DNA from 4 places in the Brevibacillus sp. DP1.3A genome. Region 4 is predicted to be linked to each of the others. Evidence: riboswitches for the same ligand, from Rfam matches in the RefSeq annotation. Region 4 holds a riboswitch; each other region holds the start of a gene.
The links. A riboswitch is a leader RNA that binds a small molecule or an ion and turns the genes downstream of it on or off. The one in region 4 is predicted to bind S-adenosylmethionine.
Positions count from the first base shown of each region.

Region 1 (7,826 bases), 3.0 Mb from region 4:
AACAAGAGTGAACAAGCCTTTTTCACCAAGCTGACAGATGCCGTGCCCGATTTGAACCCCTCCCTTCTTCTGTTGGATAAAGAGAAGAACCACGATGGCATGTTAGTAATCTTGGGGAAAATGAACAAGGAGGGGCATCAAGTTTCTCTTGCGATCTATGGAAATGGTCAAGCACTGGAATCGTATATGCTTCTGTATAGGGATAAAAAGGAAGCAGCGAGCCGGAAAGAAGCAGAAGGAGCAAAAGCCTTGGAGCAAGAGCGACAGTTTCTGAACAAACTGCTCGGGGCTGATAGCGAGAACTATCGGTTGTTGGACGCCAACAATCCAGGATTGTACTTGCGATACTATAACGGGCTGCCAGTGTTGTCTGATGAAATAAGCATAGTAACAACTGACTCTGGCCATGTCCAATATTTCAGGAAGGAGCCCGTATCATTCGAGCCGTCACGATATCCAGATGTATCGACTGCTGTGTCAGAAGAGGTAGCCATCAAAGAGCTGAGTGAGCATATGAAGCTTCGATACGTGCAGAATCCGAGAATACGGCCAGAATCAAAACAAGGAGAGAAGTGGCAGCCTATTCTGGAGTACACGCCAGCTGTTTCCTTCATGCAACGAGGACGTGAAGATGGTACGGAGTGGCATATCGACGCGACCAGTGGCAAGATTGTGTATGGAACGGGAGATAACGGGCTTGCCTATGATCAGTTGAATACGAAGAAAGCACATCCAATCGAATCTCCGAAAGAATACGTCAAGGTTCGCTCCAAGGATGAGGCAAAAGCACTGCTGCAAGCAGAGTTCGGCGTACAGGTAGAAGGCTTGACCTACAGAGAGAGTGAACGTGAGCGCGATGGACGCAAGAAATACGTCTGGTATGATAAAAATGACAAGTATATCGGCGTAGAAGTTATCGCAGAAACAGGCAGTGTCGTCGGGCTGGGAACACCGCGTTCCAATGCTGCAGTGACAGTCAAACGCCAGCAAGCGGAAGAGGCTGCATTCGCCTTTCTGCATAAATACGTCGATCCAGGTGTAAAAGAAGTACAATTGGCACAAGTTATACAGCCAGGCGAAGCGAGTCCTGTGTCATCGGGCGAATGGGAATTCAGATTTTTCCTGAGCAAGGATGGCATTCCTGTACAGGATCGCGAGCAAAAAGCGGCTTATTCGGTAACGGTCGATCCGTCTACGGGCAAAGTGACAAAGTTTGATAACTACAGAGAGACGCACGAGTTGGTGGAGCTTCCAGCATCCGACAAGATCATCTCGAAAGATAAGGCTGTTGAGGAGTATTTACGCGTCATGCCTTTGAAGCTGGTCTATTTGATGAAAGATGTGGATGGGCAAAAATTACCTCAACCGAAGCTGGCGTATGTGCCGTGGAGTGAGGAAAAGCTTGCGAACAAATTTATGGCCCTTGATGCCGTGACAGGCAAGATCATCGCCGACTAAAACGAAAAAAAGGCTATCCCGCAGCCATTCCTGATGGCTTTTGGGATAGCCTTTCTTAAACACTTATCTAACAGTCGTCACACGAGCACCCGATAATAACCAACAGGATAAACAGCACGAGCACGATTGCGAAGCAGTCACCGAAGAATCCGTTCCCGCAGAAAGATGTACTCATCTTTGTTTCCCCTCCTTTCCGTTATACTCCAGTCTATACACGAATGCCGATATTGGACTGGGCGGATGCCCAGCTTAGGCAAAAATGGGCGTGTAAGAGAAGAGGCTCAGTAAAAAATAGACAATTCACAATTGACGGGGAGACAAAGGGGGTGTTAAGATACTTGCAAACATTCAAGACATTTCACAATACAACTAAATGACAAGTGTACGACTCTTATCCAGAGAGGCAGAGGGACTGGCCTGATGAAGCCTCGGCAACCGGTAAAAATCCGGTGCCAATTCCAGCAAAGCTACGTGCTTTGAAAGATAAGAGGATGTCTCAGGCGTTTTCGTATCTGCTGACAAATCCTCTTCTTTCAAAGAAGAGGATTTTTTGATTTTATTTACCTAATTACAGAGAATAAGCCGATGCAAGGGAGAAAAGGGGCACGTCAATGAAACCAACTTTTCGCGAACAGCTTTCCCGGAAAATTCTGATTCTGGATGGTGCAATGGGCACCATGCTTCAACAGGCGAACCTGACTGCTGATGATTTCGGCGGTGAAGCCTATGATGGCTGTAATGAACTCTTGAACTTGACCAGACCAGATGTGATCCGTTCCATTCATGAGAAATATTTAGAGGCGGGAGCAGACATCGTCGAAACAAATACGTTTGGTGCTGCTTCCATCGTTTTAGCCGAGTACGATGTGCCAGAGAAAGACCTTGAGATCAATATAGCGGCAGCACGCTTGGCCAGAGAAGCGGTGGATGCCTATTCCACGGAGGAGTGGCCGCGTTTTGTAGCTGGTGCAATGGGACCTACGACCAAAACCCTTTCGTTGACAGGCGGTGTCACTTTTGAAGAACTGGTCGAGGCGTATTATCGTCAGGCAAAAGGTCTGATTCTCGGTGGCTCCGATGTTCTTCTTTTGGAAACCTCGCAAGATACGTTGAACGTTAAGGCCGGTGGAATTGGGATTCGCAAAGCTTTTGAAGAGCTTGGACAGGAGATCCCAGTGATGCTGTCAGGTACGATTGAGCCGATGGGCACGACGCTTGCTGGCCAAAACATCGAGGCGTTTTACATCTCCTTGGAACATATAAAGCCAGTCTCTATTGGTCTGAACTGTGCGACAGGACCAGAGTTCATGCGTGATCATCTGCGGACATTGTCGGGAATTGCCCAATGTGCGGTCAGTTGTTATCCGAACGCAGGCTTGCCAGATGAGAACGGTCATTACCATGAAACGCCACAAGGACTTGCCTCGAAAATGCTGGCATTCGCTGAACAAGGCTGGATAAACGTCGCTGGCGGTTGCTGCGGAACAACGCCTGACCATATTCAAGCGATGGCAGAAGCATTGAAAGACTGCAAGCCTCGCAGTGCAGCTGTAGAACCGCTGAGCGCGGTCTCCGGGATCGAGGTCGTTTACGTCGAAGATGACAATCGTCCCCTGCTAGTAGGGGAGAGGACCAATGTCATCGGTTCCAAAAAATTCCGTGAAATGATTGCAGCTGGTCACTATGAAGAAGCATCTGATATTGCCCGGGCCCAAGTAAAGCGCGGCGCACATGTCATCGATATATGCTTGGCTGATCCCGACCGTGATGAATACGAAGATATGGAAAAATTCCTACAGTTCATCGTGAAAAAAGTAAAAGCGCCCCTCATGATCGACTCGACAGATGCCAAGGTCATGGGGCTGGGACTTCGTTACTCGCAAGGGAAGGCCATTCTCAACTCGATCAACCTGGAAGACGGGTTGGAGCGATTTGAGGAAGTCGTTCCGCTTATTCACAAGTTCGGTGCCTCCGTTGTCGTTGGAACGATTGAGGAAGCGGGTATGGCTATCACTCGCGAAAAGAAGCTGGAGGTCGCGCAACGCTCGTACGACATTCTTGTCAACCAGTATGGAATAAAGCCACAGGATATTATTTTCGATCCACTCGTCTTTCCAGTAGGGACGGGGGATGAACAATACATCGGCTCTGCATTGGAAACCGTAGAAGGAATTCGTTTAATCAAACAAGCAATGCCTGCTTGCAAGACGATCCTGGGTGTCAGTAACGTTTCCTTCGGCTTGCCTGCTGCAGGTCGGGAAGTGCTGAATGCGGTCTTCTTGTACCACACCACTCTCGCAGGGCTTGATTACGCCATCGTCAACACGGAAAAGCTGGAGCGCTACGCTTCGATTCCAGAAGACGAGAAAAAGCTGGCAGAAGCCCTTCTATTCGAGACAAATGATGAGACCTTGGCGGCCTTCACCGAATTTTATCGCCAAAAGAAAAAGGAAGTCAGTGTGGAAGTCTCCTCGTTAACGCTCGAAGAACGCTTGGCCCGTTATGTAGTCGAAGGCTCCAAGGATGGTCTAGTGGAAGACTTGAAGCTGGCTATGGATAAATACGCACCGCTCGAGATCATCAACGGTCCGTTGATGACTGGGATGGAAGAGGTCGGTCGCCTGTTCAACGGCAACCAGCTGATCGTGGCAGAAGTATTGCAGAGCGCAGAAGTTATGAAGGCATCCGTTTCGTTTTTAGAGCCATTCATGGAAAAAAGCGATGCCGCTGCCAAGGGGAAAATCTTGTTGGCGACAGTCAAGGGCGATGTACACGACATCGGAAAAAACCTCGTGGAAATTATTTTGTCAAACAACGGCTACAATGTCGTGAACCTGGGGATCAAGGTACCGCCAGAGCAACTGATTGCCGCATGCAGAGAAGAAAAGCCGGATGCCATCGGTCTCTCTGGACTCTTGGTGAAATCCGCGCAGCAAATGGTCATTACTGCACAAGACCTGCGTGAGGCAGGCATTGATATCCCGATGATGGTTGGCGGTGCGGCGTTAACGCGCAAGTTCACATCGAACCGGATCGCACCAGAATACCGTGGAATTGTTTTATACGCAAAAGATGCCATGGATGGTCTGGACCTCGTGAATCGTCTACAAAATCCGGATGAACGTGATCGCTTGGTAGAAGAACAGCAGCATCTGCTGGAAGCAGTTGCAACGGCTCAGCCTGTTGTTGAGGAGAAAAAAGCACCAGTGCCTGCTCGCTCAGCCATCAGCAGAACCGTTCCGATCCATCTGCCGCCCGATTGTGAACGACATGTTTTGCGACAATATCCGCTCAGCCATTTGCAGCCGTATTTGAACCTGCGGATGCTCCTCGGAAAACACCTCGGTGTTCGCGGAAATGTAGATAGATTGATAGAGGCAGGCGACGACAAGGTACTGGAACTGTACGGCATTGTGGAAGAGCTATTAAATGAAGCGAAGCAAAAAGGAACCATTACGACACACGGTGTGTATCAGTTCTTCCCGGCTCAGTCAGATGGCAACGATATTTTGGTCTATGATCCAAAAGACCACAGCAAGCTGCTGGAGCGCTTTTCGTTCCCGCGTCAGCTGGAAGAACCTCATCTTTGCCTGTCCGACTTCTTGCGACCAGTGGAGAGCAAGGAAATGGACTATGTTGGATTCCTGACCGTAACGGCTGGGGGAGGGATTCGCGAAAAATCTACAGAGCTAAAAGAGCGTGGTGACTACTTGCGCTCCCATGTCCTCCAAGCCTTGGCATTGGAGCTGGCAGAGGCATTTGCTGAGCGAATTCACCACGTCATGCGCGACGTGTGGGGTATATCGGATCCGGTTGAGATGACGATGCTCGAGCGCTTCGGTGCTAGATATCAGGGCATTCGTGTATCCTTCGGTTACCCTGCTTGCCCGAATCTGGAAGATCAGGCGCAGTTATTCCGTCTGTTGCGTCCAGAGGATATCGGCGTTCAGCTGACAGAGGGCTTCATGATGGAGCCAGAAGCTTCCGTATCGGCGATGGTATTTGCTCACCCTGAAGCACGTTATTTCAACGCAGGTCCATCTATTTTTGAAGTTTAAAGATAAATGAATATGGGAGAGAAGGGATTGAGTTGACGACGAGAAAGAAAGATTTACGAGCCTATTTGAAAGACAACCTTCTAGTCGGAGATGGAGCGATGGCGACCCAGCTGCACGGGCTGGGCGTCCCAGTTGGTGTCAGCTTTGAGGAGCTGTGTTTATCCAACCCTCGTTTGGTACATGAAGTTCATACGTCCTACTATCAGGCCGGTGCACGTTTCCTAGAGACAAATACGTATTCTGCCAACCGCGATGCATTGAGCCGTTACGGTCTAGAGCATAAGGTTGCGCGGATTAATCGGCTCGCAGTCGCCATTGCACGGGAAGCTGCTCAGGATGATGCTTATGTGGCTGGGAGCATCGGATCGATTTTGGCTGGACGGGTGAAGAAAAAGGTTTTGGATGAATACCGTGACCAATATGAGGAACAGGCGATTGCTCTATTGCATGCTGGCGTAGATGGACTGATTCTGGAGACGTTCGTGGACTTGGAGGAGCTGCTTCTGGCGATCGAGGTAATCCGCCCGCTCACAGATGTACCTGTAATCGCACAGTTAGCTACTTTGGAAGTAGGGCGCACACGTGATGGCTACGCTCTGACAGATGCTTTTTCCAAGCTGAAAGCCGCAGGTGCTGACGTGATCGGACTAAACTGTCGCCTTGGTCCCGCTGAATTACTTCGTTCGTTTGAAAATACAGTAATTCCAGAAGATGCACTCTTATCCGTATTCCCGAATGCGGGGCGTCTGGGGATGACTGACGGAGAATACGCTTTTAAATCATCACCTGAATATTTTGGACAGAGTGCGCTTCGCTTGCGTGAGCAAGGGGTACGGTTGATTGGCGGATGCTGCGGAACCACACCTGCACATGTGAAGGCGATTGCGGATGCACTTGAGTCACTTGAGCCGCAAGCGCGTGTGAATCCAACCATCGTAGCTGGAGATCGTCCTTCGGTTTCTGTGCAGAACACGAGGGAGAGGGAGAAACCAAGCATTGTCGAGCGCGTAAAAACAGCAACGACGATCATTGTTGAATTTGATCCTCCGCGTGATCTGGATGCAGACCAGTTTCTCCACGGATGCTGCGAGCTGCACAAAGCAGGAGCAGACGCCATTACGTTGGCGGATAACTCGTTGGCGACAGTGCGTATGAGCAACATGGCTCTCGGGGCCCTCATGAAGAGCAGACATGGAATCGATCCGCTCTTGCACATTGCTTGCCGGGACCGCAATCTCATTGGACAGCAATCGCATTTAATGGGGCTGCACGCATTGGGGATTGACCAAATATTGGTGATTACTGGCGATCCATCACGCTTTGGTGACTTGCCAGGTGCCAGCTCGGTATTTGATGTGACCTCGTTTGATCTGATTCGCATGGTGAAGCAGTTGAACGAAGGTGTTTCGTTCTCAGGACGTCCGTTAAAGCAAAAAGCCCAGTTTATTGTGGGCGCAGCCTTTAATCCGAATGTCCGAAATATGGATGCTGCCGTTGCCCGCTTGGAAAAGAAGGTCGAGGCAGGTGCGGACTACATTATGACACAGCCTGTGTACGATGCAGAGTCCATTCGGAATGTGTACGAGGCGACGAAGCACATCGGCATTCCTGTCTTTATCGGGATCATGCCGCTGACCAGCTCGCGCAATGCGGAGTTCCTGCATAATGAAGTGCCGGGAATCAAGCTGTCGACAGAGGCTCTCGAACGGATGAAAAAGGTACAGGGAGAAGCCGCCCGACAGGAAGGAATCGCAATCGCGAAGGAATTGGTCGACACGGCCGTTCGTTACTTCAATGGCATCTATCTGATTACACCTTTCAATTATTACGAGATGGCGGCAGAGCTCATTCACTATACGCGTCAGCAAAGCTCATTGGTGAAGCTGGCCCGGACTTAACGGTATACGCCAGTTAAATAGGGAAGGCCTATGTGTATAGACAGGCTATAGCCTTGTGTCTAATATACATGGGCCTTCATTTCGTCTAACATAAAGGCGGTCTTGAGAGCTTCCCGATTGCAAAACTGTTGAATCTCAGCAAGGCTCATCTGGGCGTACAGCTTTTTGCGTAAAAAACGTTCAATGATATGCGGGAAAGCGAGATCGACAAAGAGCAAATGCAGTTGCTCAATCGATAGGGGATTTTCTTGGAGATAGCCACGCATTATATGAGAGAACAATTCCTCGTTCCACTGTTCATTTTTTCGCATAGCAAGGGATAGAACACGGGCAATGTCTTTGGACGGAAAATCGTAACGAACGTCATCCCAGTCAATGATCGCAATTCTTTGATTACTGACGAGCAAATTCC
Region 1 is NZ_CP085876.1:4,301,251-4,309,076, reverse strand. It holds gene HP399_RS19690 (YcdB/YcdC domain-containing protein) at 1-1,458, shown strand, start outside; gene HP399_RS19685 (YjcZ family sporulation protein) at 1,526-1,633, opposite strand; SAM riboswitch class I at 1,847-1,948, shown strand; gene metH (methionine synthase) at 2,070-5,516, shown strand; gene HP399_RS19675 (bifunctional homocysteine S-methyltransferase/methylenetetrahydrofolate reductase) at 5,549-7,414, shown strand; gene HP399_RS19670 (phosphotransferase) at 7,474-7,826, opposite strand, start outside.
Region 1: it holds a riboswitch for S-adenosylmethionine, as region 4 does, so the genes downstream of both, metH (methionine synthase) here and mtnK (S-methyl-5-thioribose kinase) in region 4, are expected to answer to the same signal.

Region 2 (7,826 bases), 840 kb from region 4:
AGCTTCCTTGCATTTCTGTATTTCCCGGTACCTGGACCCGTTGTTGCTCGTGAATTAAGCCTTGAACCGTTTGATAAATCGCCCGGTTGATATCTTTTTCCGCTTGTTGGTTGGCTAGGCCTGCCAATTGTGGATAGTAAATCGTGGTGTTCGGACGGCTAATCGTCCGTGTCAGCACAGTAGCTGGCAATTGATTGAGTTCCACTTTTCTCCGTTTGCCTCCTGTACGTGAGAGTTGTGTAATAGCCTATTCGAAATTGTTTTTGGCTGTTCTTACTTTTTTCACAAATTTGGCAAAGGTTTGGCTATATAATGGGGAAAGAATCCGATACATAAGTAAAAAGGAAAAGGGGGGCAATTATGATTCAATTGATTCGCAATACCTTGACTGACAAAGAAGGCTTTATGATTTTCATCCTATGGAATCATTTGTGGATGGCAGGACTCATTGCCTACCAAGTGGATGTGAACTTCTGGAAAGTGACGTCCTTGGGATTGCTGGTCACTCTAATTGTTTCGCCGTATTATTTCATTCGCAAAGATAGTCATGTGATTCGTTATCTGGTTGCAATCGGACTTATGTTTTATGCTATTTCCTTCGATCACTTTACCGATTACCAGGAGGTTACCTTCCTCGCCTTTATCGTCATGGGCTTTTTGGCAGCCTATTTGGACTGGAAGCTGGTAGTTACAGCGGGAATCGCCCAAATCATCGTTACGATTGTCGGATTTTATACGGGAACCTACGAGATTTTCGAAGGTGATTTTTCGGAGCTCAATTTGCTTATGCGTATTGTCACGATTCTCATGATGATGGGAGCCGTCACGTATCTGTGTCTCGCCGGACAAGCCTCCTTGCGAAAAGCTGATGACGCAAGGCAGGAAGCGGAAGAGAAGGAGCGCCGTCTGGGAGAAATGCTTTTGAACATCCAGCAAATGACGGAGCAGCTGGATCGTACAAGCGATCATGTGCATGAGCATGCGGAAGGTACGAAGCGCAATACAGATGAAATGATGGTAGCCTTTAAGGAAGTCGCCACAGGTATGGAATCGCAGGCGAATTCTACGGTGAAAATCGAAGAAGAGGTTCAATCCATCGACCAGGAAATCGAGGAAGTCACAACACAGACCAACGCAATGAAATCGGAATCGCAACAAAACAACCGTCGTCTGACAGACAGCGTTCAGATGATGAACGAGCTGTCCTCGCAGATGGAGCAAATTGTGCAGGCAGTCAATGTAGCAGCCTCTACGATTCACCAGCTCAATCGACAGGCGAATCGCGTAGAAGAAATTGTTGGCGCTATTAATCAGATCGCGACACAAACGAATCTCTTGGCGCTGAATGCGGCGATTGAATCGGCGCGTGCAGGCGAGCATGGACGTGGATTTGCTGTTGTAGCGGATGAGGTACGCAAGCTGGCGGAACAAAGCGCGACAGCTACGCAGGAAATTACCGACATTCTGAAATCTCTCCATCAGGAAAGTGAGAATGCGGTGCAGCATATGAGCAATGGAGAAACGTCTGTTGCAAAAGGCCAAGAGCTGGCCGTGAAAACAGTGGCCTCCATTGAAGCAGTGCGTGCCGGGATGATGGCCTTCTTGGAAGCAGCTGATCAAGTAAGCTCCAGCATGGACCGGGTAAAAGTGCGTTCCGGAGAAGTTGCCATCGAGATGTCGACTATTACAGCCGTAACCGAGGAATCCGTAGCCAACTTAGAAGAGCTGTTTGCGACAGCAGAAAACCAGCATCAAAAAGTGCGTGAGATTACGGAAGAGCTGGGCGAGCTGAATACGTTGTCTCATCGTCTCCAGCAAACCTTTCACGTAAATTAGTTAAAGGTTGTTTAAAAAGTCGTATTTTGATCACGAAGTAGTTCTGAAAGCTGATTCGGCATCGAAATTGACGTTCACCTTCGAAGTCCGGTGCTCATGTAGGTCTCCTACACTCCGCTCCTCCTTCTTCAGGTTCTCGCCAATTTCTCGGTGCTGAAAAGACGACTTTTTAAACTTCAAATTCGATTCACTTTTAGAAGTGTTTGGAATTGAGAAAAAAGAATTGCATTTTTGAACCGTTCTGCTAGAATGAATTCCATTGTAACTAAATATATTCACCTACCTTATCTAGAGCGGCGGAGGGACTGGCCCGATGATGCCCGGCAACCACTGATCATGTCTATGCATGAACAGAAAGGTGCCAATTCCTGCAAAACCTGTACCATGGTTTTGACAGATGAGGAAGAGAACGGCTACGTACGCAAACTCTTCCTCCGGGAAGAGTTTTTTTGTTTTATTTGTAAAAGGAAAGGGGGTAATAAACGAACGATAAATATATTTTATAAGATAATATTCGTAAATAGTATTGAAAAATTGGGTAAAAAGCCGTACATTACCTAATAGGATAAAGAAAAACGTAAAGTTCGGATAGGGAGAGATACATCATGAAGAAGTTATTGCTGGCATTAACGACATTCGCAGTATTGGCAACAGGGTGCTCGACTGGCACAAGCGCACCTGCAGATCAGCCAGGAGGACAATCAGCAGGACAAGAGGGCGCGGCCAAAAAGCGAATTGCCTTGATTTTGCCCGAGAAAATCGGTGTGAATCCGTTCTTCCAACAAATGGATGAGGGTGCGAAGAAAGCCGCACAAGAGCTGGGCGCAGAAGTGAAAACGATTGAATCTACGGACCATGGAGCGATTGAAGAGAATCTGCGCGTGGCTGTTGCAGAAAATTATGATTTGATCATCACTTCTTCCTTTACATCAGAGGATGCATTGAAAAAAGTAGCTACCGAAAATCCTGACCGTAATTTTGCGATTATTGATACTGTAGTGGATTTGCCAAACGTTCGCAGTGTTACCTTCCGCGAGCAGGAAGCGGCTTACCTGGTGGGAGCAGCAGCAGGTCTGGCAACGAAAACGAACAAAGTAGGTATGGTTGTCGCTCTTGATATTCCGCAGTTGAAAAAATGGACAGTTGGCTTCGAAGAGGGCTTGAAAGCGACGAATCCAAAAGCAGAGCTGATGGTCAACTATGTAGGTAGCTTCACTGACCCGGCAAAAGCGAAGGAATTGGCTTTGCTCCAAGCTTCCAAAGGCGCTGACTTCATTAACGGTGCAGCAGCAGTAGGAGACCTCGGCGTTTTCGAAGCAGCGAAGGAAAAAGGCTTCTTCACAGCAGGTCAGGACGTTGACCGTACCACGATTGATCCAGAGCATATTGTTCTGTCCCAATTGAAAGGGACCGACGCGGCAGCTTATGAAACGGTGAAGAACTTTGTAGAAGGAACGTTCAAACCAGGTGTTGTGGCGTACGGCTTGAAAGAAAAAGGTGTTGGGGTAACCTATGTCACGCACGAAAGCAAAACGCCACTGAACGCTTTTATTGGACAAGAAGTGGTGGATAAAGTGAAAGCGATCAGCGATGAGATTGTAGCTGGCACTCGCAAAGTACCAGACCAGTTCTAAAAAGGTAGCTCGGTGTTGAAAAGCCAACTTTTTGAACGTTTATTTATAGCTTGTGCACAGTGATGGATGTGACCGACTACGGCTGTGTAGTCGGTCTTCCATTTTCATAAAAGGACGTACAGAAATGAGGGAGTGGGAATGACCGATCGCTTGGAAATGAGGGCCATGACCAAGAAGTACGGAGATTTTACCGCCAACGACAAGGTGTCGTTCTCACTGGCAGCAGGAGAAGTCCACGCGATTGTCGGGGAAAATGGAGCGGGCAAAACGACACTGATGCGGATGCTGTACGGGATGGAGCAGCCGACGTCGGGAGAGATCGTGTTAAATGGCAAGCCAGTTGTTTTCCGCGGACCAGAGGACGCGATTCGAAATGGAATCGGGATGGTTCACCAGCACTTTATGCTCTTCGGAGAATTCAGTGTGACTGAAAATATCGTGATCGGATACGAGCCGAATCAAGCGGGTTTTTTCAAAAGAAATGACGCGGAGGACAAGGTGCGGGCTCTTAGTGAGCAGTATCGCATTCCGATTCAGCCGCAGGCCAAGGTAGCGAATTGCTCGATTGGGGAACAGCAACGGGTCGAGATTCTGAAGGTTCTGTATCAGGGTGCGGATATTATCGTGCTGGACGAGCCGACCGCTGTACTTACCCCACTGGAGGTACGCGACCTGCTGCAAACGATTCGAAACCTGGCCGAGAGCGGCAAGAGCGTCATTTTGATTACACATAAGTTGCAGGAGGTCATGGAGGTAGCTGATCGTATTACGGTACTGCGCGGAGGCAAAGTGACGGGAACGGTATCCCGTACAGAAACCAATGCGGACGATTTAGCCAGACTGATGGTCGGACGTGAATTGCAGGAGCTAGCTGAGCGAGTTCCTCTGGATAAAGGCCCTTTGTTGCAGGTGGAGAATCTCACGGTTCGAGAAAAGCAGACACTGCTTGATCAAGTCAGCTTTACCGTGCACCACGGGGAAATCGTAGGAATCGCAGGTGTTTCCGGGAATGGTCAATCCGAGCTGCTGCAAGCGATCAGCGGCTTGCGAGCGGCACAGGAGGGAAAGGTGCGGTTAGGCGGCAACGACGTGACGAACAAATCAGTTGCCACCATTCGGGATGCCGGCTTGGCGCATATTCCGGAGGATCGCTACCTGTGGGGAACGGCCAAACTCTCAAGCGTCGAGGAAAATGCGTTGATGGGCTATCAGCGAAAGCCTGCTTACAACCGTCGCGGCGTTGTTTTGCGGGAGAAATTCCGCCAAGTCGTAAAAGGCTGGGTTGAGCAGTTTGCCATCAAGACAGGCTCCCGACAATTGCAGGAGCTGGCAGGGAATCTGTCAGGTGGAAACTTGCAAAAGCTGATCGTAGCAAGGGAGCTCGGACAGGAAACCCCGTTTTTGATTGCGGCTGAGCCTACGCGAGGGGTAGATATCGGTGCCATGGAGTACATCCATCAGGCGCTGATCGAAAAGCGCAATCAGGGAGACGGGATCTTGCTCGTCTCCTCCGAGTTGTCCGAAATTCTCGCCTTGTCTGACAGGATTTTGGTCATGTATAAAGGGCGAATCGCTGGAGAGCTTTCACGCCTGGAGGCAACCGAAGAAAAAATCAGCGTGATCATGGCGGGAGGAAGCATTCATGGCAGCAATCAAAGAGCTATCTAAGTCATTGGTTCAGCCGTTATTGGCTGTCGTCATCGGTTTGTTGACCGGGGCGCTGGTCATTGCTGCAGTTGGCGAATCGATCTTGGGCACCTACCAGGAAATGTGGAAAGGGGCCTTTGGCAGTTTTTATTTCTTTACGTCTACATTAGCGAGAGCTACGCCTATCATGCTGATTGCCCTGGGTCTTTCCCTCGCATTTCGGGCAGGGGTATTCAACCTGGGGGCGGAAGGGCAAATGGTGCTGGGTGCCGTCAGTGCTGCGTTAGTCGCGATTTACTTGCCAGCACCGGGAATGATCAAAATTGTGGCGGGTATTTTTGCAGGAATGGCAGTCGGAGGGTTCTGGGCGTTGTTGCCAGGTTTTATGGAAGCCCGTTTTCGCATTCCGTTGCTCATCTCTACGTTGCTCTTTAACTACATCGCGGTATTGTTTGCGAGCTATCTCGTGACAGAGCCGTTCCGGGATCGCTCGGGTTCTGCGGCACTGGCACAGACCGTCATGCTGGAGAAAAGCGCTTGGCTTCCGAAGCTGTTTGCCGGGATGAGCGTGCATGCAGGTTTTTTGTTTGCGATCGTTGCAGCGCTGCTGTTGTTCTGGGTACTTCGGTTTACGCCTTTTGGCTATGAAGTGAAGATGCTGGGTCAAAACTCGCTGTTTGCTCAATACGGAGGAATTAATCGCATTCGGGTGATGCTGACCGGGATGTTTGCCAGTGGAGGACTGGCTGGCTTGGCGGGAACCGTTGAGGTAATGGGGGCGCACTATCGTTTTGTTGACGGTGCCCTGAGTGTACCTGGGTTCGCCTGGACGGGCCTGATGGCAGCGCTGCTTGCGAACTCGCACCCGCTTGGCATCATTGTGACTTCGATCCTGCTTGCTGCTTTTCAGACAGGAGCCATGGGTGTAGAGCGCAATACGGATGTGCCTTTGGAGCTGGCAAGTGTTATACAAGCCGTATTGATTTTGTTCATCTCTGCCAAGTTCAGCTACGACTGGTGGAAAAAGCGGAAGGCAAAAGGAGGGGAATCGCATGGAGCTCTTTGATTGGTCCCTCCTCAGTTCTACCATTCGGATGGTCACGCCGATCTTGTTGGCAGCTTTGGGTGGAGCGCTCTGCGCACGTGTCGGAATTTTTAATGTAGGCCTGGAGGGCTTGGTACTGGTCGGTGCCTTTTCCGCGATTGTCGGCAATCATTTTACCGGGAATCTGATTCTGGCTGTTTTGATTGCTGCGCTGGTCAGCATTGTCTTTTCGCTCTTGTTCGCGTACATGACGATCAAGCTTAGGGCGAATGAAATCGTCGTCGGTGTGGCGATTAACTTTCTCGCGCTCGGGTTGACGACATTTGCACTGCGGGCGATCTTCGGTGTCAAAGGAGCGTTTTACGATAAGGATATGGCTGGCTTGCCAACCGTCGAGATTCCTTTCATTCACGATATTCCGGTCATCGGAGGCATTGTCTCTGGTCATTCGCCGCTCGTGTATTTTGCCTTTTTGGCTGCCATTCTGTTGTATGTGTTCTTTTATCGGACGGTTACGGGCTTCCGCGTCCTCGCAGTTGGTCTGAATCCCGTTGCGGCGCGCAGTCTCGGTCTGAAAGTGACGGGACTTCAGGTGCTGGCGATTGTGATGAGTGGCGCATTGTGCGGGATTGCAGGGGCACAGCTTTCACTGGGGCAAGTTACGATGTTTACAGAAGGTATGACGGCTGGCCGGGGCTTTATCGCATTGGTAGCGATGATGATGGGGCAGTCACATCCACTCGGTATTTTGGCTTCGAGCTTTTTGTTCGGGTTGATGGATGCCCTTAGTATTCGATTGCAGGGCTTTTCGCTTCCGACGCAATTTACGGCCATGCTGCCATACGTGCTGACGATTGCGGCAATGTTCTTCTTGAAGAACAAGAGTCAGATCGGTAGCGACAATCAGCAGAGCACCCGTTAAACAACAGGCCATATAGACAGCGAAGACAAGGGGAAATGCGATATGAACAAGGCAGATCGGATCAAAAGAATGAAAGTACCTGCCCCAGTGGGACCGGGACTCGCCAGACGACTTCCGCCAGGACAAATCCTGACAGAGCGCTTTCCCATTTTGCATGAGGGAGACGTGCCGGTGTATGACATGAACGAATGGACACTGCGCGTTTTTGGAGAGGTAGACCAGGAAGTGACACTCTCCTACGAAGAGATCATGGCGATGCCACAGGTGACAGTGACGAGCGACATTCACTGCGTGACGCGCTGGTCCCGTTTTGACAATGCGTTTACAGGCGTGCGTTTTCGTGATTTTTTGCAAGCAATTGACGTGACTCCGCGAGCGAACTTCGTCATGCTGCACGGTGATCACGACTATACTGCCAATGTGCCGCTCGCTGATCTGGAGCGTGATGATGTGCTGCTGGCTCACTCCTTTGATGGAGAGCGACTGACGGACAAGCACGGCTGGCCGCTTCGCCTGGTTGTTCCTCATCTGTATTTCTGGAAAAGCGTGAAGTGGATCAGAGGAATTGAATTTATGACGGAAAACAAGCCCGGCTTCTGGGAGCAAAATGGATTTCATCTGATCGCAGACCCGTTCCGCGAAGAGCGGTTCTCCGGTGAAGCGTTGCCGATACCAGAGGATGAGTGGGAGAAAAAGGAGTTCGATTGAGATGTTGACGAATCTAAAGGTAGATCCCGAACAA
Region 2 is NZ_CP085876.1:468,590-476,415, forward strand. It holds gene HP399_RS02510 (DUF3298 and DUF4163 domain-containing protein) at 1-205, opposite strand, end outside; gene HP399_RS02515 (methyl-accepting chemotaxis protein) at 361-1,836, shown strand; SAM riboswitch class I at 2,118-2,240, shown strand; gene HP399_RS02520 (BMP family lipoprotein) at 2,442-3,470, shown strand; gene HP399_RS02525 (ABC transporter ATP-binding protein) at 3,609-5,138, shown strand; gene HP399_RS02530 (ABC transporter permease) at 5,113-6,183, shown strand; gene HP399_RS02535 (ABC transporter permease) at 6,170-7,084, shown strand; gene HP399_RS02540 (sulfite oxidase-like oxidoreductase) at 7,127-7,792, shown strand; gene HP399_RS02545 (nucleoside phosphorylase) at 7,794-7,826, shown strand, end outside.
Region 2: it holds a riboswitch for S-adenosylmethionine, as region 4 does, so the genes downstream of both, HP399_RS02520 (BMP family lipoprotein) here and mtnK (S-methyl-5-thioribose kinase) in region 4, are expected to answer to the same signal.

Region 3 (7,826 bases), 650 kb from region 4:
TTGTCGACAGCTCGTAATATTTACGCTTAATAAATTTTTATGCTCCCTCTTTTTTCTCCCGCAGATCAATGACGATGGTTCCAGCCGCCTTCTCCTCTTGTCCGTCTCCCAAACAATGTCCGTACGGATAACGATTCAAGACGGCTGTCATCTGTTTCGTATCATCGTCTGATCCATCATCTATCAAGGTAATTCGGATAGGTCTGCCACTCCAATACGAGCGAAACAGCAGACTCCGCACTACACGTTCTAGCACCTGTTCCGAATTGCGCACCAGCAACCGATAATGCTCATACGGGAGCTCGCTCGCGCTATCCGTCCGATTCGTCCAGCGCTCCGCGATCATTACCAACAAAGAGGAGCAGCCAAATGCTGCCAAAAGCCATACAATCAGCTCTTCCATCACGGTCATACCTCCTCCTATACCAAGGTATGCCGCACAGCTTGAACAGAGTGCAAATAGGAAGCGCTTCCTACAGTTTCACCCAGCCGTTTTTAATGGAGATGACAACAGCTTGTGTCCGGTCTTGAACATTGAGCTTCTGCAAAATGCTACTAACGTGGTTTTTAACCGTCTTTTCACTAATAAACAAGAATTCCCCAATGGCACGATTGCTTTTCCCTTCTGCCATCAGCTGCAATACTTCCCGCTCGCGACGGGTAAGCGATTCGATCACTTTTGGATCGATGGCTTGCGATTCATCTACGGAGAAGCTACGCTCTGCCGTCCCTTCCTGCTCGCTCAGTCGACGGAATTCTTCAATCAGCTTGCCCGTCACCTTTGGATGTATGTATGCTCCACCACTCGCCACTACACGCACAGCGTCAACGAGGTCTGACGTTCCCATTTCCTTCAGCAAGTAGCCAGAAGCTCCAGCACGGAGTGTACGATATACATACCCCTCATCATCATGAATCGAGAGCATAATCACACGAGTAGAAGGGCTTACAGAAATCACATTTTCTGCAGCAGAAACGCCATTTATGTTCGGCATGTTAATATCCATCAACAAGACATCCGGCTTGTGCTCTTCCGCCAATACTGTGGCTTCTCCTCCGTCCGCACCTTCACCGACGACCTTGAAATCTTCTTCCATTTCCAATATTCGCTTTACGCCTTCGCGAAATAATTGATGGTCATCCACAATCACAATGCGGAGTTCTTGCTGTCTCTTATCCATGGTTCATCCCCCAGTACTTGTTTACGTATCATGTCACAATTTTATCGGTATTTGGAATATAACCTTGGTTCCCTCTCCCAGAGCGGATTGCAGCTCGACACTACCCTCTAAGAGCTGTACACGCTCACGCATTCCCAAGAGTCCAAAAGAGTTGCCATTCGCCATACGTTTTTCAAGATCGAATCCGACCCCATCGTCTTTGACGACGAGGCTTAACGAATCTTGTACAAATTCCAGCTTCACTTGAACTGTCGTAGCGCCTGCGTGCTTCTCCACATTGTTCAAACATTCCTGAACCAAACGGAAGATCGCAGCCTTTACCGAACTACGCAAAGGAGGCTCCACACCAAATACTACCAGATCGATAGAAGACTGAATACGCTCTTCGCACGTTTGAATATATTTTTGCAAGGTAGGTACTAGCCCTAAGTCATCTAATGCCATTGGACGCAAATCAAAAATAATACGTCGAACATCCGCCAAGCTCAAACGTACCATTTCCTTCAACTCGTGCAGTTCCATTTGCGCTTCCAAAATGCGCTCGTTTTTCAACATGCGTTCTACAATTTCCGAACGCAGCACGACATTTGCCATCGATTGAGCTGGACCGTCGTGAATCTCGCGCGCGACACGCTTACGCTCTTCTTCCTGAGCTTGGATTACCTTTAGGCCCATCAACTGATGCTGCTTAGCTGATTCCAGCGCCTCGCCAATCTTACTTAAGTCACCAGTCAAATATCCAAGCACAACGCCCATTTGAGAAACCAGCTTTTCTGCACGGACGATGGTTTCTTCCAAGGTACGCAGTTGACGCTCCAAATCATTTCTTCTGCGCTTCAAATTATTTTCCCGCTCGCGGTAAATGGACAGTTCTACCTGAATACGGCTCGCCTCTTCATACGCAACCCGGATATCTTCCTCCGTGTACATATGAAAATTACGACTGACCAACACGAGCTTGTTGCGCGATTTGCGATACGCGAGTTCAAGCGCATCGACTTTTTGAATCACTTTGGAAATCTCTTGTCGAAGTTCATGTAGATCAAACTTCAATGAGTTGCCATGCTGTCTGGCGTTTTCAGCTATATCAAATATTTGGGTTTTACTCGTTTCTACGGTTTCAATCGTTCGTTTGATCACCCCGTCCAGCACGCTGATGTCTATCGCTTTGTTCATGATTGCTCTCCTTCAAACTCATTTTTAGCCTTCGTGAACAACTGTTGGAGGTGCTCTTCTTCTACATCTCGCAGTCCCATGTCATTGCGTGGAATGGCAAACGGATCTGTTCCTTGTTTTACGAATCCACGATTGGATGTAAACACATAGCGGTAGCCAGCTTGACGAGCTGTCTCCAGTACGATTGGACTTGTGTAGCCAAATGGCAACGAGATAGCCTCAACCTTTTTCTTCATCCATTCGCTTAAACTGACGCGAGATATACTGAAATCTACATAGAGGCGGTCCCTGTACTCTTTCTCTTCCTCTAAACGCTGCAAGTCTTTCAGATAGACCGGAGCTGTTTCTGGGCCAAGATCGCCCCACTCATTTCGTTCTTCCTCTTCATGCAGACTGTACGTGTGGGACCCAATCGTAACCAGTCCCGAATGAGTCATTTCGTTAACCTGTTGACGCGTAAGTGGTGGCGTCATATTCTCCCGTTTTCGATCAGCTACATCTCTTAAGCGCCCCGCAATCGCGAAGTTCACTGAAGGGTAGCCGTATGTACGTAAGATCGGAAATGCTTCTTTGTAATAGCTCTCATACCCATCGTCGAACGTAATCAAAACAGCATTCTCAGTCGGTAAGGTACCCGTCTCCATAAATCGCAGGAACTCATCCAACGATATCGGATTCAGGTCATTATCATGCAAAAATTTCATGTGTCGGGCAAATTGATCAGGAGCTATGACATACCGCTGATTCGATTGATCCGTGACATGATGGTACGTCAAAACCACAACCTGATTGTTATACCACTTTTTCGTTTGAACCGCTGCTTCTTCAATTGGTGTGACGTTTGGCTCAGCATTTTTTGTCTCACTTATGCTTATAGACGTATCCACTTGGGGAAAAGGTTGCACTTCTTGTTTATTCTTTTTTTCCAGAAAAGATTCGCCTAACAACCCAATAGCCACTGCAAAAAACAAAAAAGTAAGAAACACGATCAGGAAGAGCCTTCTGTTCGGCAAAAAAACCCCTCCTCTACTTCCTCACTAGGAGATTCGACACAGTCCTACAAATTCCTGTGCAACAATTGACCCAATAATTGGATGACTCTGCTCCTAAAAAGAAAAAGAGCCCAGTAGCAATACCAGGCTCTTTTTATGTCATTCAGCAATATTACAGTTGAGCAGCCTCTTGCTTCAGAACTTCTGCTTTGTCTGTTTGCTCCCAAGGAACATTCAGGTCATTGCGTCCAAAGTGGCCATATGCAGCTGTTTGTTTGTAGATAGGACGACGCAGGTCGAGCTGCTTGATGATACCAGCAGGACGCAGGTCGAAGTGTTTGCGAACCAATTTCACCAGAGCTTCTTCGGAAATGGTACCTGTACCGAAAGTATCTACTGCGATGGAAACTGGTTGTGCTACACCAATTGCGTAAGCAACTTGTACTTCGCATTTGTCTGCGAGACCAGCAGCCACGATGTTTTTCGCTACATAACGAGCTGCGTAAGCACCGGAACGGTCAACTTTAGTCGGATCTTTACCGGAGAACGCACCGCCGCCATGACGAGCATAACCGCCGTAAGTATCTACGATGATTTTGCGACCAGTCAAGCCAGCATCCCCTTGTGGTCCGCCAATTACGAAACGGCCAGTTGGGTTGATGAAGTATTTGGTATCAGCGTCCAACAGTTCAGCTGGAACAACTGGTTTGATTACTTGCTCAACCAGATCTTGCTTGATTTGCTCCAGAGTTGTTTCAGGAGCATGTTGGGTAGAAATAACGATTGTATCGATACGAACTGGTTTGTCGCCATCGTACTCAACGGTTACTTGTGTTTTTCCGTCAGGACGGAGGTAAGCAAGTGTTCCGTTTTTACGTACTTCAGTCAGACGACGAGCCAATTGGTGGGACATGCTGATCGGAAGTGGCATCAGCTCAGGTGTTTCATTGCAAGCAAAACCAAACATCAAACCTTGGTCACCAGCACCAATTGCTTCGATCTCAGCGTCAGTCATTTTGCCTTCGCGTGCTTCCAATGCTTGGTCTACACCAAGTGCAATGTCAGCGGACTGCTCGCCAATTGCAGTAATAACACCGCAAGTGTCAGCGTCAAAACCGAATTTCGCACGGTCATAACCGATTTCACGAATGGTTTCACGAACGAGCTTTTGGATATCCACATAAGTGTTTGTAGTGATTTCACCTGCTACGAGAACCAAACCAGTAGTTACGGAAGTTTCGCAAGCTACGCGAGCGTTTGGATCTTTGGACAGGATCGCATCCAAGATGGAGTCGGAAATTTGGTCACAAATTTTATCCGGATGTCCTTCAGTTACAGATTCGGATGTAAACAGACGACGACCTTTTTGCAAAGCCATGAGAAAATACCTCCTTTGACCTCATACAAATAGTGTGGTAGCCGAGTCAGGATTTTATCTACGTAAACGCAAATAAAAAACCTTTTCCGTTTTTTAGGAGGAAAAGGTTTGAGCGTTTTTTGCTTCCTTCATCCTCTTATCGGCCAGAACAGATGTCCGTTCTGCTGGTTAGCACCGCTCTAGATCGGTTGCCGGGCTTCATAGGGCCAGTCCCTCCGCCTGCTCTGGATAAGAGTATCCATTACGGATAATAGAATAATTGTTTTTTTCAGAGATGTCAATAGGAAAATTTTTACTTATAGTTGATAGGCTTTGGAAAGTACCACCACTACCTCGGCGCGAGTTGCCCTTCCATTCGGTTTAAAGGAAGAACCGTACCCATTGACCCAATTTCTAGATGTTAAAGCCTCAATAGCAGGAGAAGCCCAGTGACTCGTTGGCACATCCTGATAATTCGATGTACCACGGTTATACATCAAAACATCACGTGCCCGCGCGATCATTACCGCCATCTCTGCACGTGATATCGGCTGATCCGGCTTCATTTCATTCTTCGGGTACCCTTTCAAAATCCCTAATTGATAGGCTACACCTAGGTTGTGATACGCCCAGTGCCGCTTTGGCATATCCCGGAAGGTCGTTTTTCCTGTGTAGGTAGTCGCTACCTTGGAACCGGTCGCACGCATTGATTTAAGCAGCATCGTCGCAAACTCTGCACGGGTCACTGCCTGATTCGGCTTGAACGACGCATCATTAAACCCATTTACAATATCGCGAGAGCTAAGTCTGACGATCTCTGAGCGCGCCCAGTGGTCCGAAATATCGCGATAGCCCGCTATCAATTTCTGCTGCGTCACCGTGAGTCGGTACGATTCATATTTGAACGCAGTACCGCTATTAAGGCGTACATAATATTTTCCTGGTTGCAAACGCAAACCGATAACATCGTTTCCTCGGTTAGACAGCTCCGCTACCTCATTCGTCGAAGCGATCGCATAGTTCATGTTTCGATCGCTATAGAGCGCGAAACGAAAGCCACTATCGACAGGAATGTACGGCGCTCGGAACGAAACATACGATTCACTATTCACAGTAAATTGGAACCAGTCGGAATCAGTAGCTGTCGGTATTGTGCCTGACATCACTGTCCCACCACTTAACGGAGACGCTTTTTGATAGGTGTCATTCGGCTCATTAAAATCTTTTTTTACTGGCGTGTATCCCAGATCCAGCTGATATTCGCCATTCACCACATTGCGATTGTACTCACTCACACGGATGTAATACTTGCCTGGTGACACTTCTTTTTGGAGCCGCTCAGTCGGATTGTCTATCGTTCCATTATCGTAGTTAGGATCCCAGACAACCGTCTTTTTCCCAGGCTCTTGTTTACCGATACCCAGCACTAGATCGACACGCTTATTATCAGGACTAACAGTGACATCCATATGCCCGTATTCACGAACGTAGTAGGAGAACCAATCCTGATCCCCTTCATCGTGAAAATTACCTGTTACACTGATTTGGTTGCCTACAAGCGGCCTTGCCGTCTCTTGCGTATCATTCGGTTCGTTACGGTCCGGATTGATGGTAAACTTACTCGTCAACACGTAGGTAAAAGCGTTGTTGACCCCTCCGTTACGCATTAACCGGATATTCATTCTTCCCGCCTTGACCGGGACAGTTATCGTATCCCCATTTCCGAAGTACTGCGTGATCGGCGGACGATTCTCTGGGTAAAAGGTAGCTGCCATCGCTGAAGAAACACCGGAAGTCACTGACGCTGAGAAGCTGACCTTCCCATCATAAGGGATGTCCATCTTCAGCCAGTCTATCGTGTCTTTTGGCCCCAAATTTCCACGTATTTGCGATTCAATCGGAAACGCTTTGGCTGAGTACGTCTGATTATTCGGCTCTAAAAAGTCATAGGATAAGGCCGTTCGAACTGCCTTGTCGACATTTAACAATCCGTAGCCCGTTTTCCGGTCCCATCCCTTTTCCCCTAAGTCCGTAGCTGTTTGATAAAGCAATTGTCTCACATCAAATGGACTTAGTTTGGGATGACGAGCTAGTATGAGCGCCGCTGCGCCCGCGACTTGTGGTGCCGCTGCTGAAGTACCGCTAAAAGAACCGTATTTTCCCCCAAGCTTGGTCGTATAAACATTGAAACCAGGCGCTACCAGGTTAAGCTCAGGTCCTGTATTGCTTTGATACAGCACTTCATTGTTACTCCTTACAGCCCCTACCGCTACTACCGTGGGATAAGCAGCCGGATAAGCCACACGGCTACTCTCATTGCCACTAGCTGCAATCAGAACAGCTCCGCTTCTTTCCGCTCGTTGCACAGCATCCGCCAATTCCTTGGAGTAGGCCATACTACTGAGAGACATGACGATGACTTTGGCTCCACGGTCCAAGGCGGTATGGATGCCCTTTGCAAGAATTTCCCTCTCGGTTTTTCCGTTTTTTGCCAAGACTTTAATCGGCAAAATCCTGGCATTCCACAAGACACCGGATACACCAATACTGTTATTCCCGCTAGCAGCCAGTACACCAGTTACTTCTGTTCCATGTCCGTTATCGTCCTGGGCAGACCTCCCGGGATTGACAAGATTCACACCCGGCAAAAGGTTGTCCTTCAAATCAGGATGCTTGTAATCCGCACCGGAGTCCAACACTGCGATGATAATCTGTTCATTACTATTTACGACTGACCAGGCTTGGTGAGCTCTAATTTGACTCAAATGAAGCTGGTTACTTAAATAGTAGTCATTTGATGCTGGTGGTGCTGCAGCATAGATCGTTTGGTTGTTTGCCATCACTAGCGCGACACTTAACGCAGTCGCTACTGACATGTTCACTGATTTTTTCATGCAAAACATTCCTTCCTTCTCTCCCCTGCACAATAAGCAGTCTAAAAGGAATTCAGGTATTTATCTTCTCGTCCTAGCATAGCGGATGAAAAGGGAGACATGCAACCCTGATCACCCAATATTTGGAACATTATTACAGTACAAAACCCTTTTCACCATGGGCAAAAAGGGTTTTCTTCTTACTGTAACAAACCTTTATTGTCTTCCACTTCAGGTGTTACCTGAG
Region 3 is NZ_CP085876.1:659,559-667,384, reverse strand. It holds gene HP399_RS03360 (glycosyltransferase family 2 protein) at 38-403, opposite strand; gene HP399_RS03355 (response regulator) at 474-1,181, opposite strand; gene HP399_RS03350 (sensor histidine kinase) at 1,215-2,357, opposite strand; gene HP399_RS03345 (polysaccharide deacetylase family protein) at 2,354-3,370, opposite strand; gene metK (methionine adenosyltransferase) at 3,522-4,727, opposite strand; SAM riboswitch class I at 4,861-4,962, opposite strand; gene HP399_RS03335 (S8 family peptidase) at 5,024-7,600, opposite strand; gene HP399_RS03330 (SLAP domain-containing protein) at 7,780-7,826, opposite strand, start outside.
Region 3: it holds a riboswitch for S-adenosylmethionine, as region 4 does, so the genes downstream of both, metK (methionine adenosyltransferase) here and mtnK (S-methyl-5-thioribose kinase) in region 4, are expected to answer to the same signal.

Region 4 (7,826 bases):
TTGCACGATCGTCATGTTCTGGATCATTTCATTAATCGTTGTGTTCATATCACCGAGCTTCGCGCGAATCACCGCATAGTAGCGAGAGCTGTACTTTTGATACACGTAGACTAACAGTACGAGCACTGGCACCGTCAAAAAGCAAAAGAGGGCGAGCTCAGGCTGCAAGATGTAGAGCGCGATCAAGATTCCAATCAAATAAAGAGCGTTCTGTACAAATGTGGCGAGCACACTTACATACAGCTCACGGATGGCTTCTGTATCATTGCTCACACGGGAGACGAGCGCACCTACTGGCGTTTTGTCAAAAAAGGCAACCGGGAGCTTTTGCAAATGGATAAACAGCTTCATCCGCATTTGCTGAATGATGCGCTGAGCGATCTTTTGCAGCCACAAAATCTGGACGTAGTTAAAACCAGCTGAGAGCAAGATCAGTGCTCCATAACCTACAGACAGCCAGACAATGGGCAGGACATCCCCTTGATACATCGCCTTAACTTCCTCTGCGGTCAGCCGAATCCCTGTGGAGGTCGTCTTTTGACCTGATTGATCCTTGGTTGTTACCTCGAAGCGTTCCCTGCCGTTTTCTGACGCAATCGGGGTAAATTGCTTCTCTGTGTTTGGATTCACCTTGCCGGAAACCAAGTAATAGGTCGTGCCTTCTGTCAGCACGGTTACTTCTTTTTGATTGATACTGTCCAAAGCAAGACCCGTCTTTGCTGCTACATCTTCACGAATATAGTTCGTACCGTTCAGTGAGGCGACTTGCCCCACTGCTTGTGGTGGCACTTCGTCTAGTTGATACCAAGGCTTCTGGATCGCCAGGATGTGATTATCAATCATGACCTTGGCTAAAAAAGGACCCGCCAACTCTGCACTCGTTCCCAGCAAGAGCAGGAACAGCGCGCCTAGTATTTGCTTTTGAAATGGTCTGGCGTACTCGGTCAAACGCCCCCATACATTTTCTTTGCTCATGAAACGTTTTCCCCCTCTCTCAACCAGCCACATCCTGTTCCATTTGCTGACGGCGGTACTGCTCTGCATACCAGCCGTTGTGCTGCATCAGCTCGTCATGTGTCCCCCGCTCGACGATCTGCCCCTCATCCAGCACAAGAATCAGTTGTGCGTGCTGGACGGCAGACAGACGATGAGCGGTAATAATCGTCGTTTTATCCGCGCGCTCCTGTCTCAGATGACGAAGAATACTCTCCTCAGTCCGCGCGTCCACAGCCGATAAAGAATCGTCGAGAATCAGGATACCCGCATCCATCAAAAGAGCGCGCGCAATGGAAACCCGCTGTTTTTGCCCCCCGGAAAGGGTGACCCCCTTCTCTCCAACCATGGTTTGCAATCCATCTCTGAATTGCGCCAGATCTCTCTTCATCTCCGCAAGCTCCAACGCATGCATCACGTCCTCGGTCGTCGCTTGTGGTTTCCCGAATGTAACATTTTCTGCAATCGTCCGTGAGAACAGCAAATGCTCCTGAGGCACATAGCCGATTTTTTCCCGTAGCGTATCGAAAGCGAGCCCTTCGATCGGGATGCCCCCGATAAACAGAGCTTGTTCCTTCATCTGATATTGATGCAATAAGGCACGGCACAACGTCGACTTGCCGCTTCCTGTCCGTCCAACAATCCCAAGCGTCTCTCCTTCGCCCAAACGAAACGAGATATCAATGAGTGCCGGCTTGTCAGTGCCCGGATACGTAAAGGAAAAATGGCGTGCTTCTACGGTATTAGCGATTTGGCTCGTGACCGGATTCGCTGCCTCCGTCACATCTGGCTGCTCCACCATTAGCTCTGTAAAACGCTTGTGGGAAGCACCACCGCGTTGCAATACATTGACCAGCCAACCAAAGGCGAACATCGGCCAAATTAAAAGTCCCAAGTATAAATTGAACGCAACCAAATTCCCTAAGGAGATAGCGCTAGTGAACACCAAATACGTCCCATAGCCCAGCCCGATCAAAAAGCTGAAGCCAATAATAATCGCGATTGTCGGCTCGAACAGGGCGTCGATCCGCGAAACGCTCACATTTCTCTCCAACGTTTTTTCACTGACTCGGCGATATGCCTCAATATCGGCCTTTTCCTGAACAAATGCTCTCAATACCCGAACGCCTGACACAGATTGTTGGACATGATCATTCATCTCTCCGAAGGCTTCCTGCGCCAAGTAAAAACGCTCATGCAGCAACTTTCCATAGTACGCCGTTGACCATGCCAAAAACGGCATCGGGATCAGTGCAGCCAGCGTCAGCTTCCAATCAATCGCAGTCACCATGACGCCCAGCGTTAACACGGTCATGAACAGCGCATCGACAAGCGTAAGCACCCCTGTACTAGCGGTTTGTTCAATGGCAGGAATGTCGTTGGTAGCGACGGCCATCAAATCCCCACTGCGCTTGCGATGAAAAAACGACGGGGTCATTCTCGTCAAATGGGCAAACAGTCGCTCGCGCAACGTCCTCTCCAGTATCAAGGCTCCCCCATTTAACAAGTACCGCCAGAGAAACCGCAATCCATACAAGCTAACACCCAATACGAGCAAGATGACCACTGTTTGCGTCAAGTCAGCGTCCGTCAGGGAACTGTTACGAATCGAATCCACCGTGTCCCCGATTAATTTCGGCGGCCAAAGCATGAGGACATCGATGATAAACAGCACAGAGATTCCAATGACGTACCGTTTCCAATAAGCACGGAAAAACCAAGATAATTGCCGAAGTGTCTGCATGTAAATCACCTCTATTTTTTAAACCTAACAGCACGACTAAAAAAGGGCTTGCGAATCACACGCAGCCCTCTTGATCTGTCTTCACCATCGTAATTTACAGAATTTTCATTGTCAATCGAAGCATACAGTTCAATCTACTATTTTTTATCGGTTTTCCAGTCAAGCCATTCCTCTTTTAGCAAGCTGTAAGTGGCATGATCCACGTAATGATTGTAAAGGAATTCATTCCGGCGTAGTATCCCCTCCAGTTGAAACCCTAATCGTTCCGGAATCGATCTGCTCTTGTAGTTTTCCGTAGCAGCCTGAATCGTTACTTTTTCCAAATCCCATGACCCGAAGATCAATACGTCCAAGTAGGTCGCCACTGCTTCCGTCATTAGGCCCTTACCCTGAAATTGCGCACCTAGCCAATAGCCAATGGACGTCTTTTTGTTGATCCAATCCACCGTATGCACGCCGACTGTACCAGCCAGACGTCCTTGGTACCAAATGCCGTAGTTGATACCGCGATTATCGTTGTACTGATGAATCGTCGCTTGGATGAATTGGCGCGAATCCTCTACCTTCTTCGTATAATTCAGCCACGGCAGCCATTCCATAAGATTCTCCCGGTTCGAATCCGTAAGCAAAAATAACTCCTCAGCATCGGCTAATTCTAATTGTTTCAAGTACGTATCTTCATTGATTGCTATCCGTTGAATCGTTTGCATACGAATCTCCCCTTTTCTTGGATATTTTACTGGAAAACGCCAAAATGAGCAAAAAGCGTCCGCCAGCAACAACAGGGCGAACGCTTATACATCATTCTTTTATTTTTTGCTATTGCCGATCTCTTCCGGCTTGAAAATACCTGTCTCCGTGACGATTGCTGTAATGTACTTCGCAGGCGTTACATCGAACGCAGGATTGTACACCTTGATATCGTCTGGAGCTACCTGTTTGCCCAAACCATGGGTAATTTCCTCGGCTGGACGCTCTTCAATCGGAATATCTGCGCCTGTCGGTGTCTCCAGATCAACAGAGGACAAGGGGGCTGCCACGTAAAAAGGAATGCCGTGAGCTTTTGCCAATACCGCTACCCCATACGTACCGATTTTGTTGGCGACATCGCCATTCGCTGCTACGCGGTCTGTACCCACGATGACAGCCTCTACTTTGCCTTGGGACATAACCATCGCCGCCATGTTGTCGCAGATGAGCGTCACATCAATTCCAGCTTGCTGCAATTCGAAGGCAGTAAGACGAGCGCCTTGCAGGACAGGACGGGTTTCGTCTGCGTACACCTTCAGATTCCAACCGCGTTCCTTTGCCAAATAAAACGGAGCGGTAGCCGTACCGTACGCTGCTGTAGCCAATGCCCCTGGATTACAGTGCGTGAGAATTCCCATACCGTCATGCAACAGAGTGAGCAAATGCTCTCCGATGGTCCGGCATACTTCAGCATCTTCCTTTTGAATCGTCAGTGCTTCATCGAGCACTGCTGCCTTCAATTCGGCAATCGAAGCTCCGCTTTCTGTTTCAACACGAGCTTTGATTCGATCCAACGCCCAGAACAGATTCACGGCTGTCGGACGGGAAGAGCCCAGATAGTCTGCCTGCTGGTTCAGTTCCTGCCAAAACTCGTCGTAGTTACTCGCTTCACTGCCACGAATGCCCAGGTAGAGCCCGTAAGCTGCTGCCATGCCAATCGCCGGTGCGCCACGCACTTCCAAGCGACGAATGGAACCCCATACTTGCTCGGAGGTAGTCAAGTTCAAATAGATTGTTTCTACTGGCAAACGCGTCTGGTCAAGCAAGACCAGTGCGTCATTCTCCCACTTAACAGGTGCCAATTGGGTGCTGGTTGTCATACTGTCGTTGCCTCCTGATAGTAACGTTCGGTCACAGTGCGTACGATGTCCGTGATATCTGTCGATTCGTCTATGCCGCCGCGACCGAGAATCAGCGCTTCTCCAATCGAGAGAGCCAGACGCTCTGCTTCTGCGCGAGTCTGGTCATCTTCAATGGCATTCAGGTCCGCTACGCCTGCCAAGCCGATGACACGGCGCAAGATTTTGCATCCGGCATAGCCTGCTGTATCCTGAATCAAGCGCTTCACGTAGCTTTGCCACAGCCCTTCGACATGGGCGCTGCGCTCTTTGGCGTGCTTGTGCCAGAGCTGAACAAATTGCGAAACGAATTCATTCCAGACATCCTCGACCGTTTCCAGTAAGTATTCGCGGTACGCTTCCCGTTCTCCTTGATCTTTTTGTAAACCGTGTTGTCCTGCGTAGTTGAGCAATAGATTGGCAATGACCGCCCCGATGTCAAAACCGATTGGGCCATAGTAAGCGAACTCTGGATCGATTGCTTTCAGGCTGTTTTCCGTGATAAAAATACTTCCGGTATGCAGGTCACCATGTAGCAGCGCTTCTGAGCGAGTAAGGAAATCGTATTTCAGCTTGGCGATTTCCAGCTTCAGCGGCCTGTTGTTCCAAATCGCCTCGACTTCCCGGCGAATCAACGGGTTGAAGTCGTTGGTAGGCGCATTTTCATACGGATCGGTAAAGACGAGGTCTTCTGTGATTTTGCATAATTCTGGATTTATGAATGTTCCGACTAGCGCTTTTTTATCGTACGGATGAGCGCCCAGATCGGATGTAAAGAACAAGGTTTGCGCGAGAAAACGACCAATTTGCTTCGCGAATAGCGGGTACCGCTTTCCTTCGATCAGACCTTTGCGCATGATGATATGGTCCCCGACGTTTTCCATGACAGTCAACGCAAGCTCCCCGTCGAAATGATACACCTGCGGCACCAGGTCTGGAACGTATTTGTGCTGAATGCGGAGTGCCTCGCTCTCGATGCGAGCCCGATCAATCGTAAGCGGCCAAGATTCTCCCACGACGCGGGCAAAAGGCAGCGCTTGTTTGACAATGACACTCTTACCGGATGCTGGCTCCTGAATGTCAAAAACCAGATTGAGGTTGCCATCCCCGATTTCGCGGCTGATCAGCTCTGCTCCTTCGCTAAAAAGACCCGGTATTCCTTTTACGTACTCCACTGCTTCCTGTTCAGTCAATGCGCGATATGCCATGATTCCAAAACTCCCCTCTACGTATTTTTTCTCTATCTCTATTTGTTTTGTTTGAGTACCTGGAGCAATAAAAAGACCTCTTTTCCCGAAGAAAAGAGGTCGTGTCGTCACGTGTAAGAACCGTGTTGATGTCCCCCTTATCTTCCAGACTACTTTTGTTTCTGCAGGAATTAGCACCGTGCATGTCGCCTGTCAATCAGTCGCTTTGTCGCGTCTGAATGGCGTCATGTCGGTTGCCGGGTATCATCGGGCCAGTCCCTCCACCTTCTCTGGATAAGGTATCCAAATCGTATTCGGTTTTTGATTTAGTTTGAATCATACAACCAACGCTTCCACGATGTCAACACCCTTTTGTGCAAAAATTCGCACCTTGCAATTAGTAGGTGTGATGAGTTCCCGATGCCGAAGGGGTATCCCAATTCCACCAGTCTACTTTGCCTAAAAACGCTGCTGTTATCGACTTTTCGGTCTTGAGCTTAAGCAGTTCTTTCGTAGGTCCGGTCAGGACAGCGCCATAGATTCGCACTCCGTTTTGTTGCATGTAGTTGTATCGTTCTGTAATTTGCGGGTCGCTACGAAATAACAAGGATCTGCCGATATCGCGAGTCAAACCTTCTTGCTCGGACAAATACTTCATTTCGTTCAGATAAGTCGCCATCCGCCTATCCCCTTCCCCGTTTACAAGAATAGGGCCACCATAATTCAGCTCCCTTTCTGCAAAACCCCATACTTTTCCCGGTCCTAACATCAATTGTCCCTCTTGACTCTCTTTGGTCTCGATCCCTGTGTCTACGGCAAACCAAACTGTATCTTGTCCCGAAGAGGAAACATGGCTCGAAACCAATTCATAGTACTCCTCGTACGTCAGAAAGCGATCAAAGGAAATCGCAAGCTGAGAAACCGTTCCCTCTGGTAGCTTCTCCATCGTCGTCCAGGCAGGTGAAGTGCGCGATTCCGTATCCACCATTTCCCCGTCTGTCGGATAACGGAAATACAGCTTCTGTTCCCTAACCCCATCCGGCCATTTCGGCCCAGCGTTTACTTTCCACAGCACATTTGTGCTTTCAAAGCGGCCAGCGTTCTTTTCTTCCGCTCCAACTCTTTCACGCAGCTCCATGCTGATATTGCCGTAAAACAATCCCACCTGCGAGCCACTCCCGCCTACACTAACACCTGGTTGAGTAAAATTAACCATCGACTTCGCAACGCGGAACAGATCTTCATGCATCAGTGACCCAACCCAGCCATTCAGAATCAGCAACACAACTCCGGCAAAAAAGGGAAGCACTATGGTGAATCCAGCGTTGCTCAACCGATTTTTCCATTTCCCCCGGCGAACAATGGCGCGCTGTTTTTCAGCCGACAGCGTTTCAGGCTGTTTTGTCTTCACGTTGCCCGCTCCCGTTTCTTCCCCCAGCAAAAGCCTCTCCAACCGCTGTGCGTATTCCTCGTCAGCGGCTATTTCCTCCTCGAATTGTTTTGAATCTTCTTCCGCCATTTCCCCACGCAAATAAGCAACCAGCCTTTGTTCGCGATTATTCTCATCCTTGTTCATCACAGGCTTTCCTCCCTCCACAACTGCCGCATCTTTTGTCGTCCACGAAACAAGGAACGCTTGACGTCTGCCAGCTCGATCCCGAGTACCTCTGCCATTTCCGCGTAGGAAAACTGCATGGCAGACAACAAAATGACCTGTCTCTGCTTTTCCGGAAGTTGCTCCAAATAGTCATGGGCCACTTCCCACAGCTCCTTGTTCACGACATGCTCTGCCGGATCAACCGCCGAATGATCACGTCGCTCTGGCAGGGCTTCCACATACGCAAACCGTTGTTTCGTCTTCTTGCGATAGCCGTCCACGAAAGCGTGATAGGCCACCTTGAATAGCCAAGGCCGTACTTTTTCCCCACGGTAGTCGTCCAAGGAAGAGAAGGCGCGACAAAAGGTTTCCTGTGTCAGATCCTCTGCCAGCCTTTCATCTCGTGTCAGCCGGAAAAGATAGCGGTAAATATCGTT
Region 4 is NZ_CP085876.1:1,312,865-1,320,690, reverse strand. It holds gene HP399_RS05985 (ABC transporter ATP-binding protein) at 1-975, opposite strand, end outside; gene HP399_RS05980 (ABC transporter ATP-binding protein) at 995-2,737, opposite strand; gene HP399_RS05975 (GNAT family N-acetyltransferase) at 2,875-3,447, opposite strand; gene mtnA (S-methyl-5-thioribose-1-phosphate isomerase) at 3,547-4,587, opposite strand; gene mtnK (S-methyl-5-thioribose kinase) at 4,584-5,813, opposite strand; SAM riboswitch class I at 5,948-6,093, opposite strand; gene HP399_RS05960 (anti-sigma factor) at 6,190-7,368, opposite strand; gene HP399_RS05955 (sigma-70 family RNA polymerase sigma factor) at 7,368-7,826, opposite strand, start outside.